4 regions of the Nonomuraea sp. NPDC049750 genome follow, and region 1 is predicted to be linked to each of the others. Evidence: riboswitches for the same ligand, from Rfam matches in the RefSeq annotation. Region 1 holds a riboswitch; each other region holds the start of a gene.
What was found. Region 1 has a riboswitch for cyclic di-AMP ahead of AB0J16_RS42085 (CHAP domain-containing protein). Riboswitches for the same ligand answer to the same signal wherever they lie in the genome.

Region 1 (4,476 bases):
CGGCGCCGCGGCGTCGTGCGGCGTACTCAAGCCCGACATCGAGATCCCACCGGCGGACGGTGAGATAACACGCACTCCAGCAGGTCAAGACGTTCGCTCTGCGCCGCCATCTGCAGCACGTCACCGGCGCTGTCCGGCTGTTGTTCCAGGTGAGTCGTGAGCGCCGCAACGTCACCGTGCTCGAAGAGCTCATAGAGGTTCATGGGCCATGGAACGTACTGCCTGCCACGGACATCGAATTTCCGGCCAAGTGAGGCGTCGCCACGGCTACCAGGCCGGTTCGGCGAAGTAGCGGTACGCCGACGTGGGCAGCGTCACCGGCACGCAGCCCTCCTCAATCACCTCGAACGAGCAGCTGCTCACGCTTGCGCAAAGATCGAGAAATTTCCGGATTGCTGTGGGGATCTCTTGAAAAGAGGGGCACAGTCGGGCGATCATGAACGCCCATGACGAAAAAGATCATTTCCAGCGTCGCCGGCATTGTTATCGGGGCCACCGCCCTCATCGGCGGCACCGCCTCCCAGGCGGCCGCGGTGAGCGGCTGCTCGAAGACCGCGAGCAGCGACCACTCCGTGAGCGTCAAGTGCACCAGCGGGCTTGAGACCTATTTCCGGGTCTACGGGTACTTCTGTTCCACCTCGTCCTGCTCCTACATCCCGGGCAGCCTGGTCTCCATAGGCAGCACGAGCAAGGCCACCAGCGGCGCCTACTACAGCGGCAGGTGGAAGGTGAAGGGCTGCTACGTGACCGACGGCTGCTGAGGCACCCGCCGACACGCCCGTCGTGTCGCCGCCGAGCGCTAGGTCTTCTGTCTCGGCCTGCGGCAGGACAACGACTTCGAGGAAGAGGAGTACGCGGCGCGGATCGTCGACGCCCTTCCCTCCCGACTTGTGGGATCCAACGCCGATCTCCCCGCGAAGCCGTGGCGTCGCGGGGAGGTCGGCCGGGGGCCCGGCCTTGCGTCAGATGTGCTCGGCGGGGTTCGCCGGGAGGTAGAAGTTCCAGCTGCCGTGCCCCTCGTGGGCGCCGCCTGCGGGGCAGTGCCCGTTGTCGGGGCGGCCATTCCACCAAAGGGTGTAGCACTTGTTACAGAAGCGCCAGTTGTCCTGCTGTGTCGTCGGTGACATGTCCCCTCCTCCAGTATCGAGAACCGGCTCGCTGTCCGGCCACCGTCAGTGTCTGAGGTGATCGCAGGATCGTGACATCCCCAAACTTGGGGGGTTGCGGTCTGATGGGCAGATAAGGCGGCCATGCGCTGTTCAGCCCAACGTGGTGGGCTTTTCGGCAGCCGGTACGGGAGCGTGAGACGCCGACGAGCGCGCGTCCAGAAGGACGCGCGCTCGTCGGCAGGAGAGCCCTCGGTCAGGAAGTCGTCAGGCGCCGTAGCTCGGGTAGCCGTAGCCGACCACCTGGGACGTCGGCCGGACGCGCTGCTGGACGCTGCCGTTGCCGGTGTTGCCCTCGATCGTGGAGATCGTGCCGTCGTGGTTGTCCTTGACGACGAAACCGACGTGCTCGATGTCGTCCAGGCTCTTGCTGCCGCCCCACGAGAAGAACACCACGGCGCCCGGCTTCGGGGTCGTGCCCCAGTGGTTGTTGTGGGCGAACCACTTCGCGTGCTCGACCGTGTAGGCGTCCCAGCCGATCATGCTGCGCGCGCCGGACTGCTCGCCGACCCACGAGACGAACATCGAGCACCAGGCGGCGTTCAGGTAGTCCGCCCGGGTGCCGCCGTCGCGCCTGAGGGTCTCCAGGGCGCGCGGGGAGTTCATGTACCACTTCTGGAACTTGGTGCCGCCACCGTAGGCGTTCTCAGTGGTGCCGACCTGGGCCTTGGCCAGCGCCAACACCCGCGAGACCGTGGCCTTGGCCTTGATCTCGCTCTCCGGGTGGCTCTTCGCGGCGGCGTGTGCCGGGGCCACGGCGGCGTGGGCGGTGGCGGTGTCCGCGTGGGCGGCGGACTGGCCGGCGAGTGCGGCGGCCGCGACGCTCACGCCGAGGACGGCGTGAGCAAAGGTCGACTTGGTGGCGCGAAAAAGATGGGACTTCGCCATCGAGGGGGTAACTCCTTGCTTCCATGCCGCTTACCGGGTTAGCTGACGGGTTCGGACGTGGAAGCTGTCCTACGGCACGTGACGTGCCGATACACCCCAAAGGACGGTGGGTCCCCGGTTCCGCGCGAGGCGGATTCAGCGGTCACAGGACGGTCCTGTGATGCCTTTGTGCGATGGTCTGGCAACGAACGGACAAACCGGACGTATGCCTCATATGACCACAAAGGTAATGCAAGAGGCAAGGGTCTTACAAATAGATGAATCGCCAGCTAAGAGAGCTGCTCCCTCGCGTCGGCCAGAAGCCCCATCATGGCAAGGCTTTCGTCAAGTGGCATGATCGCGGATTCGGTCCTGCCTTCGGCCATGGCGTCCCGTACCTCGCGCACCTCGCCGGCGTACCCGTTGTCCGCCGGATCGAGCTCGAGCTCCTCCGTCTCCATCGACGGCCCGCTCAGCACGACCCGCTCCGGCGCCCAGAACGGCGCCTTGATGTGGGCGCGCATGTCGGTGCCCACCACGAGGGCGTCGTTCGCGTACGGGCCCAGCAGCGAGCACTCCACCAGAGCCCGCCTGCCCCCCGGATAGACCAGCACCCCGCCCGCCTCCGCGTCCACCCCTGAAGGCGCCAGCGAGCCCGTGACGTGCATCCGTGAGGGCATCCCGAGCAGCAGCTGCGCCAGCCCGAACGAGTAGACGCCCAGGTCGAGCAGCGCCCCGCCGCCCAGCTCCGGCGCCCACAGCCGGTGCGCGGGATCGTAGGGAGCCTTGAAGCCGAACGACGCCTGGACCGAGCGGATCTCCCCGAACCGGGGATCGCCGGCCACCCGCTGGATGAGCGGATTGAACCGGGTCCACATGGCTTCCATCAGAAACACCCCGGCATCGCGGGCGAGCTGGACCATCCGCTCGGCGTCGGCGACGGACGCGGCGAGCGGCTTCTCGCACAACACCGCCTTGCCCGCCGCGATCGCCGCCTCGGCGACCTCCAGGTGCTGGGCGTGCGGGGTCGCCACGTAGACCGCGTCGACGCCGGGGTCGGCGCACAGCTCCGCGTACGAGCCGTACGCCGACTCGGCGCCCAGTTCCGAGGCCAGCGCCCGCGCGCGGCCGAGGTCGCGCGAACCGACGGCGGCCACCCGCATCCCCGGCTCAGCGGCGATGACCGCCCCGACCTTTGCGGCGATGACACCCGTGGCCGCGATACCCCATGAGAGATCCTTCATGAGGAAAGATCGTAGGGAATCACCCCATCCAGGCGAAAGTGTCCGGGTTGGGGCCGATGCGGCCGTTCTCCTGGTTCAGCGCGCCGATGGCCGCCATGTCCTCGGTGTCGAGGACGAAGTCGAACACCTCGAAGTTCTCTTTGATCCGCGCCGGCGTGACCGATTTGGGGATCACCACGTTGCCGAGCTGGATGTGCCAGCGCAGCACGATCTGCGCGGGCGTCCTGGCGTGCTTCTCCGACAGCACGGCGAGCGCCGGGTCGCCGAGCAGGCCCTTGCCCTGCCCCAGCGGGCTCCACGCCTCCGTGAGGATGCCGTTGTCCTCGTGGAACTGCCGCATCTGCCGTTGCTGGAAGTGCGGGTGCAGCTCGATCTGATTGATGGCCGGAGTGATGTCCGCCTCGTCGATCACCCGGGTGAGCGTCTCAGGGGTGAAATTGGACACACCGATCGCCTTCGCCCGGCCTTGACGGTAGATCTTCTCCAGGCCGCGCCACGCCTGGAGGTACTTGTCCTGCGACGGCACCGGCCAGTGGATCAGGTACAGGTCCACGTAGTCGAGCCCGAGCCGGGACAGGCTCTCGTCGAACGCCTCCTCCGCCCGCTCGTGGTCGTTGTTGAAGAGCTTGGTGGTGACGAACAGCTTCTCGCGCGGGATCCCCGAGGCGCGTACGGCCCGGCCGACGCCCTCCTCGTTCCCGTACGCGCTGGCGGTGTCGATGTGGCGGTAACCGGCCTCCAGAGCGGCCGTCACGACCTGTTCGGCCTCGTCGTCCGGCACCTGCCAGACGCCGAACCCGAGCTGCGGCACCTGCACGCCGTCGCTGTTGAGTAGTAGGGAGTTCATCTGAATGGTGGCGCGGAGACCCGGTCCTTCGGGGCCGGGAGGAAGCGCCACTCCTCCTTTCGAAAACAGTGTGGAAAGGCTTGGTCACGTTCGGTAATGTCTGCGGTGGGTGGGGCTGCTGTGACAGGAGGTGCGCGATGGCGATCCGCCGCTCCACCGCCAAACGACACGGCCTGCCCACGATCGTGCAACTGCGGCTCACGCCCACTCCGGCCCAGGCGGAGGCGCTGGCGGCGGCGGTGCTGTTGTGTAATAAGGCGGCCACTGTTGTCTCCCGCCTGGCCTGGCAGCACCGCACGTTCGCGGTGGTGGAGTTGCATCGGCTGGCCTACTACGAGGTGCGCGGGCAGGT
Region 2 (4,476 bases), on a different contig from region 1:
GCCGGCGGCCTGCTGCTGCTCCCGGTGGCCCTCCTCGTCGAGGGGCCGCCGCCCGCCACTCTGACCCCGGCGAACCTGACCGGGTACGCCTACCTCGCCGTCATCGGCTCGGCCGTCGCCTACTCCCTGTGGTTCCGCGGGATCCGCGCCCTCTCCCCCACCCACGTCACCTTCCTCGGCCTGCTCAGCCCGTTGGTCGCCACCGCCCTGGGCTGGCTCGCCCTCGGCCAGTCGCTCACCGTGGCCCAGATCGTGGGCGGGCTCGTCGTCGTGGCGGCCCTCATCGCGGCCCAGACCAGCCGCCCTCGTCGCGGCCCAGACCCCCGCAACGACCCAGACCCTCGTAACAGCCCAGAGCAGAAGCCGCCAGGTCAGGCGGACGCGCCCGCTCGTGATCGTCTGATCCCCGCACCCTGACCGTCCGATCCCCACCCCCTCATCTCCCGCTGCTTCTCAAGGAGAAATCATGCGCATCACCGTGTTCGGAGCGGCGGGCGGCGTCGGCGCTCGTGTGGTCGCCGAGGCGCTGTCCCGTGGCCACGAGGTCACCGCCGTCGTACGCGACCCGGCCCGCTTCCCGTCACTGCACCCCGGCGCCCATCCCCAGGTCGGCGACGCCGCCCATGTCGAGGACGTGACCAGGCTCGGCACCGGTCAGGACCTCGTGATCAGCGCGACCCGCCCGCCCACCGGCCGCGAGCACGATCTCGTCACGGCCGCCAAGGCGCTGCTGACGGGGCTCGCGGGGACCGGCGTCCGGCTGCTGCTCGTCGGCGGGGCGGCCGGGCTGACCGTTCCCGGGTCCGGCGGGCGTACCGTGCTCGACGACCCGCGCTTCATGTCCGACGCCTACCGAGACATCGCGCTGGCCTGCAACGACCAGCTCGAAGTCTGCCGCGCGGAGACCGGCGTGGACTGGGCCTACCTGAGTCCGGCCGCGGTGCTGGCGCCGGGCGAACGTACCGGCGTCTACCGGCTGGGCGCCGACGAGCTGCTCATGGATGCCGAGGGGAACTCGGCGATCTCCATGGAGGACCTCGCGGTCGTGCTGCTGGACGAGGCGGAACGGCCCAGGCACCACCGGGTCAGGTTCACCGCCGCGTACTGACGCCACCCGGCGGCAAACGGCTCTTCATGAGCCGCAGTCCGGTCAAGACGCACCACGTGTACGCGAAACTGGGTGTCGCGAACCGTACCGAACTGGCCAAATCAGCAGCATCAGCGGTTCCCGACCAGCCGTGTGGTCTCGTCATCGGCGGGGAAGTACGCCTCGACGGCGACCCCTTCGAGCGTGATGTCGAACGCCGCGCCGAACGTCGTGATCGTACTGAAGAAGCAGAGCTCGTCCCCCCGATGCGTGATCCGTACGGGCAGCGCGATGTCGGCGGGGTCGGGCAACGGCGCCTCGCCATCGTCTCCATAGGTCAGCAGCTCCTCGTAGAGCGCGCTCAGCCCCGGGTCCCCCGCACGGGCGACCTGCCTGGCGAGCCGGGGCAGCAGGAACCCGCGGACCTGCGCCAGGTTCCGCACGCGCGGCGCGAACCCGTCCGGATGCAGGCCGAGCCGCATCATGTTCACCGGCGACTCCAGGAGGGCCGGGTCCACGTCGTCGAGGAAGACGTTCATGGCGTCGTTGGCCAGCAGCAGGTTCCACCGGTGGTCCAGGGCCATCGCCGGATACGGCTCGTGCCCGCGCAGGATCCGCTGGAGCGCCTCGTGCGCCTTGCCCAGGTCGGGGTCGTCAAGCGGGCGCTCGGGGTAGATGGGCGCGTACCCGGCCGCGAGCAGCATCCGGTTGCGCGCGCGCAGCGGCACATCGAGTTGCTCGGCCAGCCGCAGCACCATGGACCGGCTGGGGATCGTCCGCCCGGTCTCGACGAAGCTGACGTGGCGCGCGGACACCTCGGTCTGGAGGGCCAGGTCGAGCTGCGTGAGGCCGCGCCGGCGCCGCCAGTCCCGCAGCAGCTCCCCTATCGGCTGATCCATGTGCATAGTGGCCGGTTCTACCTGGTCTGCCGGGGTGGTGTCGATTACCTGCCATGTCATGCCCCGTCCCGTTGACGCCCGATTTTAGACAGTTTACAAGTCTTTGACCGTTTTGTTAGTGTTCGTCCCGCCTAATCCACTCACCTGCGTGGAGCCGGGGACCCAAGTTCCCTCTGGGGCGAATCGGCATTGCCGTAGGGCCACTTCCAGGCCCGAGCCCGTCAGCTAACCCGGTAGGCCGTATGGAAGGACACAGCAGTGGCTCCCCTCGCCATCTGCCTGGCGACCGCCGTCGCCGGGCTCACTCTGGCCGCTCCAGCTCACGCCGACCCCACCACCCCTACCGGCCCCACCACCACTGTCGGCCCCACCACCTCTACCGGCACCGAGAGCAAGCCCGTCCAGCAGACGAGCCAGACCACTCCGGCCTGGAAGGTCGCCCTCAAGTTCGCCATGAAGAAGCGCGGTATCCCGTACGTCTGGGGCGGGACCAGCGACAGCGGCTACGACTGCTCCGGGCTCATGCTCAAGGCGTACAAACACGCCGGGATCGAGCTGCCGCGCACCACGACGGAACAGTACGCCGCGTTCTCCAAGAAGATCTCCTGGGCCCACCTCAAGCCAGGTGACCTGGTCTTCTTCCACGGACTCGGGCACGTGGGGATGATCTCGAAGCCCGGATACATGGTGCACGCGCCGCACACCGGAGACGTGGTCAAGGAGGAGAAGCTCTCCGACTGGCGCAGGGACTCCTTCGCGGGCGCCGTACGGCCGGACCCCAAGGGCGTACGGCTCTCCATCGAGCAACGCAAGACCACCATGCTCACCGCCGGCCTGCGGCCAACGGCGGAGTCCCTGCAGATCAAGGTCCGGTAGCGCCCCGGCTCAGTGACGGAAGCCGTCACGGCGTGCGGAACCCCCGGAAGGTCACGGGCTTGCGGGTCTCGAAGCCGAGCCGCTCGTAGAGGGCGATCGCGCCGGTGTTCGCCTCGGCTACGTGGATGAAGGGCCGTTCGTCACGAGCCACGATCCGCGCGACGAGCGCACTGACCAGGCGGGCGGCATGGCCTCGCCCGCGTGCCTCGGGGGCGGTGCAGACGGCGCTGATCTCGGTCCACCCCGGTGGCCGGAGTCGCTCACCCGCCATCGCCACCAGGGTGCCGTTGTCGCGGACGCCGAGATAGGTGCCGAGTTCGCGGGTACGCGGCCAGAACGGCCCCGGCTTGGCCCGCGCGACGAGGTCGAGCATCTCGGGCACACTGTCCCTGCCGAGTTCGACCACCTCGGTGCCGGTCTCGGCAGGGCGGCGGCCGCCGCCGGACCAGGTCATCTGGCGGCCTTCGAGGACGAAGACCGGCTCCCAGCCCGGTGGTGGCACCGATGCGCGGCTGAACATGTCGGCGAGCTCGCCTCGGCCGAGCAGCCGGGCGAGGTCGGCCCACTCCTGCGGATCCGGGTCGGCGGACACCCCGGAGAAAGTCGCGACATCCGGCTGGTAAGTGGCCGCGCTGCCGAGCCGACGGGCATGGTGCGCGTGGTGACCGCGCAGAGATGCGCCCACCGGGTCATCGAGTGCGGTGGCGTCCCGGTTCGCCATGGTGCCGTGCCTCTCATGTCGTACGGGGCTGACGCTTGCCCAGCTGGACAGCGATCAGGTCCAGCCGGTCATCCTACGGGCACAAGGCTCATCACTGACCATTTGGGCATCGGAGCTGGGGTAAGGCGATGAGCCTACGCGGGTTGCGCCATTACATCCCAGGTAATCGACACCACCCGGCGGCCGCTGTCAGCGTTCTCCCATGACGAGCAGCAAAGAACTGATCATGGCCGGCTTCGCGGAGTTCGCCGCGGGCAACATCGAGGTGCTCCAGACGCTCCTGAGCGAGGACTTCATCGAGCACAGCCCGGGCAACCCGTCGGGCAGGCGCGCCTTCATCGACTTCATCAGGGACTCCCCGCTGGCCAGCTCCCGGCTGGAGCTCAAGCGGGTCGTCGCGGAAGGCGATCTCGTGGTGATGCACTATCACCTGATCCCTCGGGAAGGGGGGCGCGGGCTGGCGGTCGCGGACTTCTGGCGGATCGAAGACGGCCTGATCGCCGAGCACTGGGACGTGGTTCAGCCGGTCCCCGAACCGCAGGAAGTGCCACACGGCATGTTCTGACACGACTCCCCCGGCCCGGTGAGCCATCACACGGGCAGCCGGGTTCCTCAAGGAAGCGGCTCGGCGGCGCCCGGTGGCCAGATGCCGACGTCCAGGAGCTTGTGGGCATAGGAGTACGCCACGAGCTGGCTCCGGTTGCTGCAGGCGAATCGGTCGAGGAGCTTGCTGATCCGCTCCGCCACCGTATATCTGCTGAGTTGCAGCTCGCGGGCGATTCTTGTCGTCGTGTATCCCCTGGCCAGCAGGACGATCAGCCGCGTGTCGCGATCGTTGATCAGATCGTCGAAAACAAGATCCATAGCAAGTCCCGATTCGGATCGCCTTGGCC
Region 3 (4,476 bases), on a different contig from region 1:
GTCCCTGCTTTCTTAGCTGGACGCTTTCTTAACTGGACGCTTTCCTAGCTGCACGCTTTCCTAGCTCTACTGCAAGTGGGCTGGGGCCGGCTGGTCGGTCGGCTCCAGCCCGCGCAGCTCGGCCAGGGTCTCGTCGGCCCAGGCGAGCGCCGAGCGGCCCTGCGTGAGGCCGAGATTGAGCGCGTGCCTGCCGAGCCTCGACCCGTCCTCGGGTTTGCACTCCAGGACGGCCAGCCGCTGCTGGAACCCCGCCCTGATGCGCTCGACCACCGCGATCGCCGACTCCTTGTCGAGCAGCGGAAGCAGGAACGCCTGGAGGGCCACCTCGCTGCGTATCGCACCGACCGGTTCGTGCTCGACCAGCCAGGAGCGCACCTGCTCCGCGCCCTCGGGCGTGATCGCGTACATCTTCCGTCCGCGCGCCCCCTCCGACTCGACCGCCACCAGCCCGTCGGCGGCCATCTTCACCAGCTCCGGGTAGATCTGTGTGTGCCCGGCCTGCCAGACGTGATTGAGCGACCGCTCGAAGGATTTCGCCAGGTCGTAGCCGCTGGCCGGCCCCTTGGCGTCGAGGAGCCCGAGCAGCGCGATCCGTAGGGACATGTCGGCAAGCATAGCAATGGGTTGACATGTCAATACTTACATGTCACTCTCCACATGTGAATACTGACAGGAAGCGCGGAGGCGATGGCCTCCTGCTGGTCGCCGTGCTCGGCGGCATGTTCTTGGGAATGCTCGACCAGACGATCGTCGGTACGGCCCTGCCGCGGATCATCACGGAGCTGGGCGGCGTCGATCTCTACACCTGGGTCGTCACGGCCTACCTGCTGACCTCGACCGTTACCGTGCCCCTCTATGGAAGGCTGTCGGACCAGCACGGCAGGAAGCCGCTGCTGTTGATCGGCATGTCCGTGTTCCTCCTGGGCTCGGCGTTGTGCGGGGTGGCGCAGGACATGACGCAGCTCATCCTGTTCCGCGCGTTGCAGGGCTTGGGCGCGGGCGCGCTGCTGCCGTTGTCGATCGCCCTGGTGCTCGAACTGTTCCCGCCGGAGAAGGGCGGGGCGCGGGTGCAGGGCGCGATGGGCGGGGTGATGGCGCTCAGCTACCTCGCCGGGCCGTTCCTGGGCGGGCTCTTCACCGACCACGCGAGCTGGCGCTGGGCCTTTTATGTGAACGTGCCGATCGGCCTGGCGCTGATCGCGATCATCGTGCTGCGTCTGCCGCGACTGCCGGGGCACGGCGGCGGGCGGCCCGACTACCTGGGCATCGGGGTCTTCACGGTGGCCATCAGCGCGCTGCTCATCGGCCTGACCGAGAAGGGACTCGACGGCCACACGTGGACCAGCGTGCCGGTGATCGGGCCGATCGTGCTGGCTCTGGTGTCGCTCGTGGTGTTCGTGGTGGTGGAGTTGCGGGCCGAGGCGCCCATCGTGCCCATGCACCTGTTCCGGAACCGTACGTACACGCTGGTCAACGTGACCTCCTTCTTCACCGCCTTCTGCATGTTCGCCGGTGTGGTGTTCCTGCCGCGCTACTTCCAGGAGGCGCTCGGCGCCAGCGCCACCGAGTCGGGGCTGCGGATCTACCCGCTGACCCTGGCCATGGTGGTGGGCAGCATGGTCGTGGGCGCGCTGATCAGCCGGACGCGCGTCTACAAGCCGTGGCTGGTGGCGGCGCCGTTCCTGCTGGTCGTGGGCACGCTGCTGTGCGCCGGTCTGACGCTGGACACGCCGCCCTGGGTGCTCGTCGGGTGGATGGCGCTGATCGGTCTCGGCATGGGCCCGATGCTCTCCGGCCTGACCGTGGCCGTGTCGGACTCGGTGCCGCCCCAGTACATGGGTACGGCCTCGGCCAACCTGACGTTCTTCCGCCAGATCGGCGGCTCGGTCGCCCTGGCGCTGGCCGGCACCGCCTACACCTCCGTCATCGCCACCGAGACGCCGCTGCACGGGCTGGCCGCCGCGCACGCCTCGGCAGCGGCCCTGGTCATCCCCTCGCTGGGGGTCGCGGGCGCCCTCGTGGCGCTGGTCGCCCTGATCGCCATGCCCGGTACGCGTATCGACCGGGAAACCCCCCAGCCCAAGGTCGAGGCCAGTTTCGCGTCCTGAGCGCCGTCATGCGAAGCTGTCCTTGTCCCCAACACCAGGAGGTCCTCATGGCGGAAACACCGGAGCCGGAAGTCGACGAAACTCCCGAGGACGAGATGAAGCGCAAGTTCCGCGAGGCGCTGGAGCGCAAGCGTAACCAGCATGCCGACTCGAGCGCGGGTGGCAGGGGCAACGACCCTTCCAAGATTCACGGCGCTCACGGGCCCGCCGCCAGCAAGCGTTCTTTCAGGCGGAAGAGCGGCGGTTGACCTGAGCTTTTCTGGGGGTACGGCATGCCGTACCCCCTTTTTTCTTGACCCTCTAGGTAGATCTTCGCCCGTTTCATGGGCTTATGTTTGCCTTTGTCCGGTTCGGTACCTATAGTTCATGGAGTTACCAGCCGGTGACTTTGGGGCTTCAACAGGGGAGTACCAACCGGCAGGCGCCGAATCCCGCTCGCGGGAACCGGGGAACCAATGTTCCTTAGGGGTGAATCCGACCGCGGTCGGTAGGGCATCTCCACGTCCGAACCCGTCAGCTAACCCGGTAGGCGAGATGGAGAGGACACCTACCGCATGCGTAACCCCCGCGTCGTGCCGCCAGCCCGCGTGTTGTCGTCCGCTGACTGACCGGCACCTTCCCCCCGCTCTTCCACGCTCCGCGTAGCGCCCGTTTGGCGTTTTGCCCGGCTACGCCCACCTTTCGCGAGCGCAATCCCCTTGTTCCCGTATAAAGGACTTTGCTACTTCATGTCTGTTCGATCTGCCATGCTCACCGCCGCCGTCGTCGGTGCGATCTCCATCGGCGCAGGCACCGCCGCACACGCCGACACCGGCAGCGACAAGAAGGTCCTGCTCAAGGGCAAGACCACCGCGTCCTACTTCTGGGACGACTCCTCCGGCCGCGCCGGGGACACCGGGCTGCCGGCCAGTGGCAAGCCCATGCAGAAGGGGCTCGCCGCCAGCCCGAGCTGGCCGCTCATGACCGAGGGCTACGTCGTCTACAAGGGCAAGAAGATGCCCTTCTTCGTCGGCGACCGCGGCCCGGGCGTGCCGTCCTCCAGCGGCGTCATGCTCGACCTCGACGCCAAGACTTTCGCCGCCCTGACCGGTGGCAGCTTCAACTCCAGCACGCTGGGCGTGGACGGCAACGGTGGCGCGGGCCACATCAAGATCGACTACGTCATCACCAAGTGGGGCAGTGGCCCGGGCAAGAAGAACTACCCGCAGCCCTTCTCCACCGGTGCGTACGCCGTAGTGGACCACAACCCCGCCAAGCCCCCGAAGATCGTGGCCGAGGGCGACAAGCCCGCCGCGGTCAAGCCCGCTCCGGCCAAGGCCGTGCCGGTGGCTGCCAAGAAGGCTGGCAAGGCCGAGGACAAGGCTGAGAACAAGGTTGTCGAGTCGAACGCCATCGGTGGCGCCGCCGCGGCGGTCGCGCTGGCGATGTTCGGCGGCTCGACGGTCGGCCGCGAGCGGATCCGCAAGCTCGTCCGGCGCTGACGGCCGTTAGGTCCGAAGACGGTCTTGCTGACGGTCGTCAGGTCCGGAGCCGACGGCCTTGATGGTCGTCGATTTCGGAGCTGACGGTCTTTGCGTCGCGGGAAACAGAATGTCATTCTGACCTCGTGACCACGCTTGCAGCCGCGAACGGCATCGAGATCGCGTACGAGTCCTTCGGCTCGCCCGGCGGACGTCCCCTGCTCCTCATCATGGGGCTCGGCGCCCAGCTCATCCACTGGGACGACGAGCTCTGCGAGCTCCTGGCGGAGCAGGGCCATCACGTCGTCAGATTCGACAACCGTGACTCCGGACTCTCCACGCACCTGCACGACGAGGGCGTTCCCACACTGGGGACGTCCTCTTCGTATCTGCTGGATGACATGGCCGACGACGCGGCCGGGCTGATGGACGTCCTCGGCTGGCCCGCCGCCCACGTCGTGGGCGCCTCGATGGGCGGGATGATCGCCCAGACGCTCGCCATCCGGCACCCCGAACGGGTGCTGACCCTTACCTCGATCATGTCGACTCCCGGTCCGGACGTGGCCCCGCCCACGCCGGAGGCCAGCGCGGTGCTGCTCGCCGCGCCCCCGACCGATCGGGACGCCGTGCTCGCCCAGTCCCTGAGGACCTGGGCGGTGATCGGCTCGCCAGGCTTCGACATGGACCGGGAACGCATCCTCCGGCTGTCCGGCCAGGCGTACGACCGGTGCTTCGACCCGCCGGGCACGACCCGGCAGCTGGCCGCGATCATGGCCTCCGGTGACCGCACGGAGCGGCTCGGCACGCTGGGGATCCCCGCCCTGGTCATCCATGGCGAGGCCGACGCTCTCGTTCCGGTCGCCGCCGGCCACGCCACGGCGGCGGCGATTCCGGGCGCCACGCTGCTG
Region 4 (4,476 bases), on a different contig from region 1:
GCACCGGCCCGGCCGAACCCGACGTCCCCACCGTCCGCGACCCAGCCGCTGGACACGGCGCGGTCACTTGGCGCGGCACGGTCGTCTGCCGCGGCATGGCCGTCCGGCGCGGCATGGCCGTCCGGCGCGGCATGGCCGTCCGGCGCGGCGCCCTCGCCTGAGGTGGCGGACTCGCTTGATGCGTCGTCGTCAGGCGGCATGTCGTCGGTGCCCTGCAGATCGTCCATCCGCGTTCCCCTTACGCAAGCTGGTCCCGCACGTAGTCGCGCCACCGTGCCGTCAGCGTCCCTGCCGAGAGCCCGAGCCTGGTGAGCCCCCGGTCGATGCCACCCGTCTGGGCATCACGGTAGAGCCTCACCAGAGTTCCCTCACCGAACCGCGCGGCGATGAAGCGACACGCCAGCCACGCCTCCTGGTAGGCCCGTGCCAGGCGTGCGGGCTCCCGGCTGGATGGTGCGAATGCCGCAGGCCCTGGCAATTCGCCCGGCAAGTGCCCGGCCCGCACCTCGGCGGCCAACTCGGCGGCGGCCACCCGGACCGGCAACCCCGCGTCCCGGTAGCCCACGTAGTCGGCGAACCCCTCATAGAGCCACACCGGCAACCGCTTCGTCCCGGCCGCGACGTGGGTGAGCTCGTGAGTGAGCACGACGTCCCGCCCGGTGGGGGTCAGCCGGGCGAAGTTCTCGGGCACCACGACCACTCTCCCGCCATCGGCCACCGCCGCCAGCCCGTCGACACTCCCCACCCCGGCCACCCGAGCAGCCTCGGCCGCCGAACCGGGCACGAGCACCACGGCTTGAACGGGGCGTCCGAGCACGGCGGAGACCCGCGACCCGGCGGCATCGGCCCGGCGCGCCAGATCACGAAGCGACTCGGGTGCCGCGCGCTGACCGACGACGACCGAACGCACACCTCGTACGACCTCGGAGCCGTCCTCCCAGAGCCTCCGCGCCTCCGCCGGAAGCTCGCGATCACCGGCCGCCGGGTTGTGGCCGGTCGCGGACTGATCGGGGCTGCCGAAGGGAAGATCGCGATCCGTCGCGGGCCGATCGGGCCCACCGGACGGCCGGCCGCGATCCGTCGCAGACTGATCGGGCCCACCGGTCGACAGGTCGCGAACCGCTGCCGAGGGGCCGTCCGTCCCCGGAGACCGGTGCGGGGCGGCGCTGGCCGAGGCGAGGGCCAGGAGCAGCACCCCCACCCCCAAGACTCGGCGGCTCACCTGCACGGACACGTTCCCCGATCGTAGTCGCCCCGCGCTGCGGACCGGCCGTCGCGCAGAGACCCGGGACGTCGTCGTCGAGAGACCCCGCTCCTCGTCGCGGAGAGACCCGGCTCCTCGTCGCGGAAAGCGCCGGCCCGTCGTCGCGGAAAGGCCCGGAACGCGCGAAGGTCCCGTCCCAGCTGGGACGGGACCTTCGTGACGGTCTTGCAGGCCAGATCAGGCCGGACTTACAGGCCGGGACGCACCGCGCCCACGAACGACGCCTTGCGCCATTTGTTGAGCTTCTCGACGCGCACCGTCGAACCCGTCCTCGGCGAATGGACCATCTTGCCGTTGCCGACATACATGCCCACATGGCCGAGCCCATAGAAGAACATCAGGTCACCTGGCTTCAGATTCTTCCAGGAGACCTTCTTCTTGATGCGGGCGAACTGGCTGTTCGTCACGCGCGGGATCTTGACGCCGGCCTTCTTCCAGGCGTACTGGACGAGACCGGAGCAGTCGAAGGAACCAGGTCCTGTGGCCCCGTAACTGTACGGGTCACCGATCTGGTCCTTGGCCACGGCGACGGCCGTACGGGCCTTCACCTTTTGCCGAGCGACCGCTGTCTGTTGCGCGACCTTCTTCACGGACCTGACGGCTTTCGCCGCTGTATTGGTCCCGGAAACTTCGGCCGCATCTCGCGTTGTCGCCGCCTGCGCTGTCGGGGCAGGGAGGACCAAACCTCCGGCCGTCACGGTCATCGTGAGCGCTGCGCCACTCAGGGCAATGCGGGACAGACGGGGGTTACTGGGGGAGGTAGACAGGATTTCTCCTTGGAGCTTCCACGAACGCCTACCGGGTTAGCTGACGGATTCGGGCCTGGAAGTCGCCCTACGGCGCAATACGCGCCGATTCACCCCTGATCCCTGGGGCGGGATCGCTGGGTCCCCGGCTCCGTGCCTCCTGGCTGCACGGACTCGGCAGGCCACCGCCACGTAATGACAATGTGGAAAGGCGGTGACCTAACGGATTTCTTATCTGTCCACATCGGGGACCCGATGGAGAGTCGCGACGCCATGGCTTGTTCGCCGCGACGCCAGAAGCTACGCCCTTGAGTAACGAGCTGGCAAAGCCGTCATGGGGTTGTCAGGATCACTCAGAGGTGTCAGTAAAGTCCCCAACCGCAGCTGGAGCGCCGGGTTATGTTATTCAAATGTGACCCTTCTCACACTTGACGACACAGTGATCTGTCAGGTCCCATTTGTCACTCTTGTCACACTGGTCCCGCCGACAACGCGCAAGGCAGTGAATGGTGCCGGCCAATGCGCGGAAGTGGGCAACGCGAGGATCGCCGACGGGCCGAGACCAATGATCGTCCTCACCCGCCGAAGGCGTTCGAGCAGCGTTCAGCCGACCCGGCGCCAGCGGCATCGGCCTGCGCGCCGAGGTCGGGTGACCAGCAAATCGGGGCCAGTTGAACGGCCGGTCGGGTTCCGCTGAACAAGCGACCGGAGCCCGCTGAACAGCCGGTCGAAGCCCGCTGGCCACCGGGCCGAGTTCGTTGACCACCAAGCCGGGGAGCCCCGCGTGGACCGCCAAGCGTCCATCGGCGGACCATCCGGTCCATGGCCACCTGAAGCCACGGACCGGGTCAAGAGGACGCACGTCACGGCGCCCAGCGCGCCCCACCGGAGGAGCGTGTCCCTGGACAGAGCCCAGCCACGGACGGCGCATGGGGCTCACCGTGCTTGCCGTACAGAAAATCAGCGCTTTCCCCCCAGAACAACCTACGGGCGGATAGCTCCGACCAGGGTGCCGCCGTAGGAGGAGAGGGTGACCACCTTGACCACGTCGCCGGTTTGGGGGGCGTGCACGATCTGCCCGTTGCCCGCATAAATGCTGACGTGCCCAAGACCCGAGCTGAAGATCAGGTCGCCCGGCTGCAGGTCCTTCAGATCCACCTTGCGGGCCGACCCCCAGGCCCACTGCTGCCACGTGGTCCGGGGCAGAGACACGCCCCCAGCGCGCCACGACGCCTGCGTGAGGCCCGAGCAGTCCCAGCCGCGCGGTCCCGTGCCGCCGAACACGTACGGCTTGCCCACCTGCGCGTAGGCGAACCTGAGCACCGCGGCCGCGTTGCCGGAGGCCGAGCCGGTGTACTTGATGCCGGTGCTGTTGGGGTCACCGGTCTTGTAGGCGCCGAGCTTGTCCAGCAGCTTCTTCTGCTTCGCGATCAGCTTGCGGACCTCCGAGCGCTCATTCTCGACCCCGTCGCGCTCCTTGTCGGCCGCCCGCAGGGCCGCCTCGGCCTTGTCGCGTTCGTCCTTGAGCCCGCGGTTCTCGCGATCGAAGGCCGCCAGCCGCGCCACCTTCTCCTCCGAGAGCTGCCCCGCGAGCGCCATGCTGCCCAGCAGGCCCGTGGGATCCGGCTGGCCGATCATCGTGGGCCAGGAGGTGGAGTCGGGGCCGCGCGTGTAGGTGTCGACGGCCATGTCGATGACCTGGGCGCGCAGCGTGGCGACCGTCTCAAGCTTGCGCTTGTAGCTGGCGTTCAGCTTTCCGTACTCGCCTTGGGCCGCCTTGTACTTCTCGGTCGCCGTGTTGTAGCGGTCGACGACCTTGTCGGCCTGGTCGTTCAGCTTCTTGAGCTTGGCTTTCGCCTGTTTGATCGTGGGCTTCGGCGCGGCCAGTGCCTCGCTTGTGGGGAAAAGCAGCAGCCCGATCGCGAGTCCCGCGGCCAGTGGCGCCCGGCCAAACCTCACAGTGTCGCCTCCAGGGGAATATATCTGGGGCGAAATGGTACAGAAGTGGCGGGTGTGCTTTCACCCTAACAACCGATTCGTAATCTACGCGCGGCCCAGCCTGCGCAGCAGCAGAGCCGACGGAACCGGTCTGGCTCCCATGCGCCGGACGGACTCGGCCACCTCGCGGTCGGAGGAGACCACCGCCATGGCCCGGCCGGGCGGCTCGGCGCGGACGAGCTGGCGGATCAGGTCGTCGGCGATCTCGCCGGGCGCGCTGAAGAGCACCCGCACGCCGCGCGGCGCCACCACCTGGACGGGTGCGTTGAGCTCGGCGCCGTCGAAGACCACGGTCACCTCGACCCTGGTCTGCGCGACCAGCCCGCCGAGGCCGGTCATCAGCCGGTTGCGCTGGTCGGCCAGGGTCAGCGTGCCGTAGCCGGTCTTGGTCACGTTGTAGCCGTCGATGATCAGGTGCACCTGCGGCAGCGCGAGCAGCTGGTCGAGCAGCTGCGGGTCGTCGTCGGC

Region 2: it holds a riboswitch for cyclic di-AMP, as region 1 does, so the genes downstream of both, AB0J16_RS28685 (C40 family peptidase) here and AB0J16_RS42085 (CHAP domain-containing protein) in region 1, are expected to answer to the same signal.
Region 3: it holds a riboswitch for cyclic di-AMP, as region 1 does, so the genes downstream of both, AB0J16_RS17660 (hypothetical protein) here and AB0J16_RS42085 (CHAP domain-containing protein) in region 1, are expected to answer to the same signal.
Region 4: it holds a riboswitch for cyclic di-AMP, as region 1 does, so the genes downstream of both, AB0J16_RS14380 (C40 family peptidase) here and AB0J16_RS42085 (CHAP domain-containing protein) in region 1, are expected to answer to the same signal.

Annotation. Positions count from the first base shown of each region.
Region 1 covers NZ_JBFANB010000023.1:146,645-151,120, forward strand. The annotation lists gene AB0J16_RS42070 (hypothetical protein) at 27-203, opposite strand; gene AB0J16_RS42075 (hypothetical protein) at 447-761, shown strand; gene AB0J16_RS42080 (hypothetical protein) at 963-1,127, opposite strand; gene AB0J16_RS42085 (CHAP domain-containing protein) at 1,374-2,054, opposite strand; cyclic di-AMP (ydaO/yuaA leader) riboswitch at 2,067-2,205, opposite strand; gene AB0J16_RS42090 (Gfo/Idh/MocA family oxidoreductase) at 2,324-3,277, opposite strand; gene AB0J16_RS42095 (aldo/keto reductase) at 3,297-4,124, opposite strand; gene AB0J16_RS42100 (transposase) at 4,262-4,476, shown strand, end outside.
Region 2 covers NZ_JBFANB010000012.1:52,034-56,509, reverse strand. The annotation lists gene AB0J16_RS28700 (EamA family transporter) at 1-417, shown strand, start outside; gene AB0J16_RS28695 (NAD(P)H-binding protein) at 467-1,108, shown strand; gene AB0J16_RS28690 (helix-turn-helix transcriptional regulator) at 1,219-2,046, opposite strand; cyclic di-AMP (ydaO/yuaA leader) riboswitch at 2,105-2,241, shown strand; gene AB0J16_RS28685 (C40 family peptidase) at 2,245-2,862, shown strand; gene AB0J16_RS28680 (GNAT family N-acetyltransferase) at 2,888-3,583, opposite strand; gene AB0J16_RS28675 (nuclear transport factor 2 family protein) at 3,786-4,148, shown strand; gene AB0J16_RS28670 (LuxR C-terminal-related transcriptional regulator) at 4,196-4,447, opposite strand.
Region 3 covers NZ_JBFANB010000005.1:559,583-564,058, forward strand. The annotation lists gene AB0J16_RS17640 (aldo/keto reductase) at 1-16, shown strand, start outside; gene AB0J16_RS17645 (PadR family transcriptional regulator) at 67-603, opposite strand; gene AB0J16_RS17650 (MDR family MFS transporter) at 660-2,108, shown strand; gene AB0J16_RS17655 (DUF5302 domain-containing protein) at 2,156-2,356, shown strand; cyclic di-AMP (ydaO/yuaA leader) riboswitch at 2,521-2,655, shown strand; gene AB0J16_RS17660 (hypothetical protein) at 2,837-3,589, shown strand; gene AB0J16_RS17665 (alpha/beta hydrolase) at 3,715-4,476, shown strand, end outside.
Region 4 covers NZ_JBFANB010000004.1:546,043-550,518, forward strand. The annotation lists gene AB0J16_RS14370 (M48 family metallopeptidase) at 1-227, opposite strand, end outside; gene AB0J16_RS14375 (hypothetical protein) at 239-1,234, opposite strand; gene AB0J16_RS14380 (C40 family peptidase) at 1,453-1,968, opposite strand; cyclic di-AMP (ydaO/yuaA leader) riboswitch at 2,042-2,200, opposite strand; gene AB0J16_RS14385 (NlpC/P60 family protein) at 2,995-3,969, opposite strand; gene AB0J16_RS14390 (NYN domain-containing protein) at 4,054-4,476, opposite strand, start outside.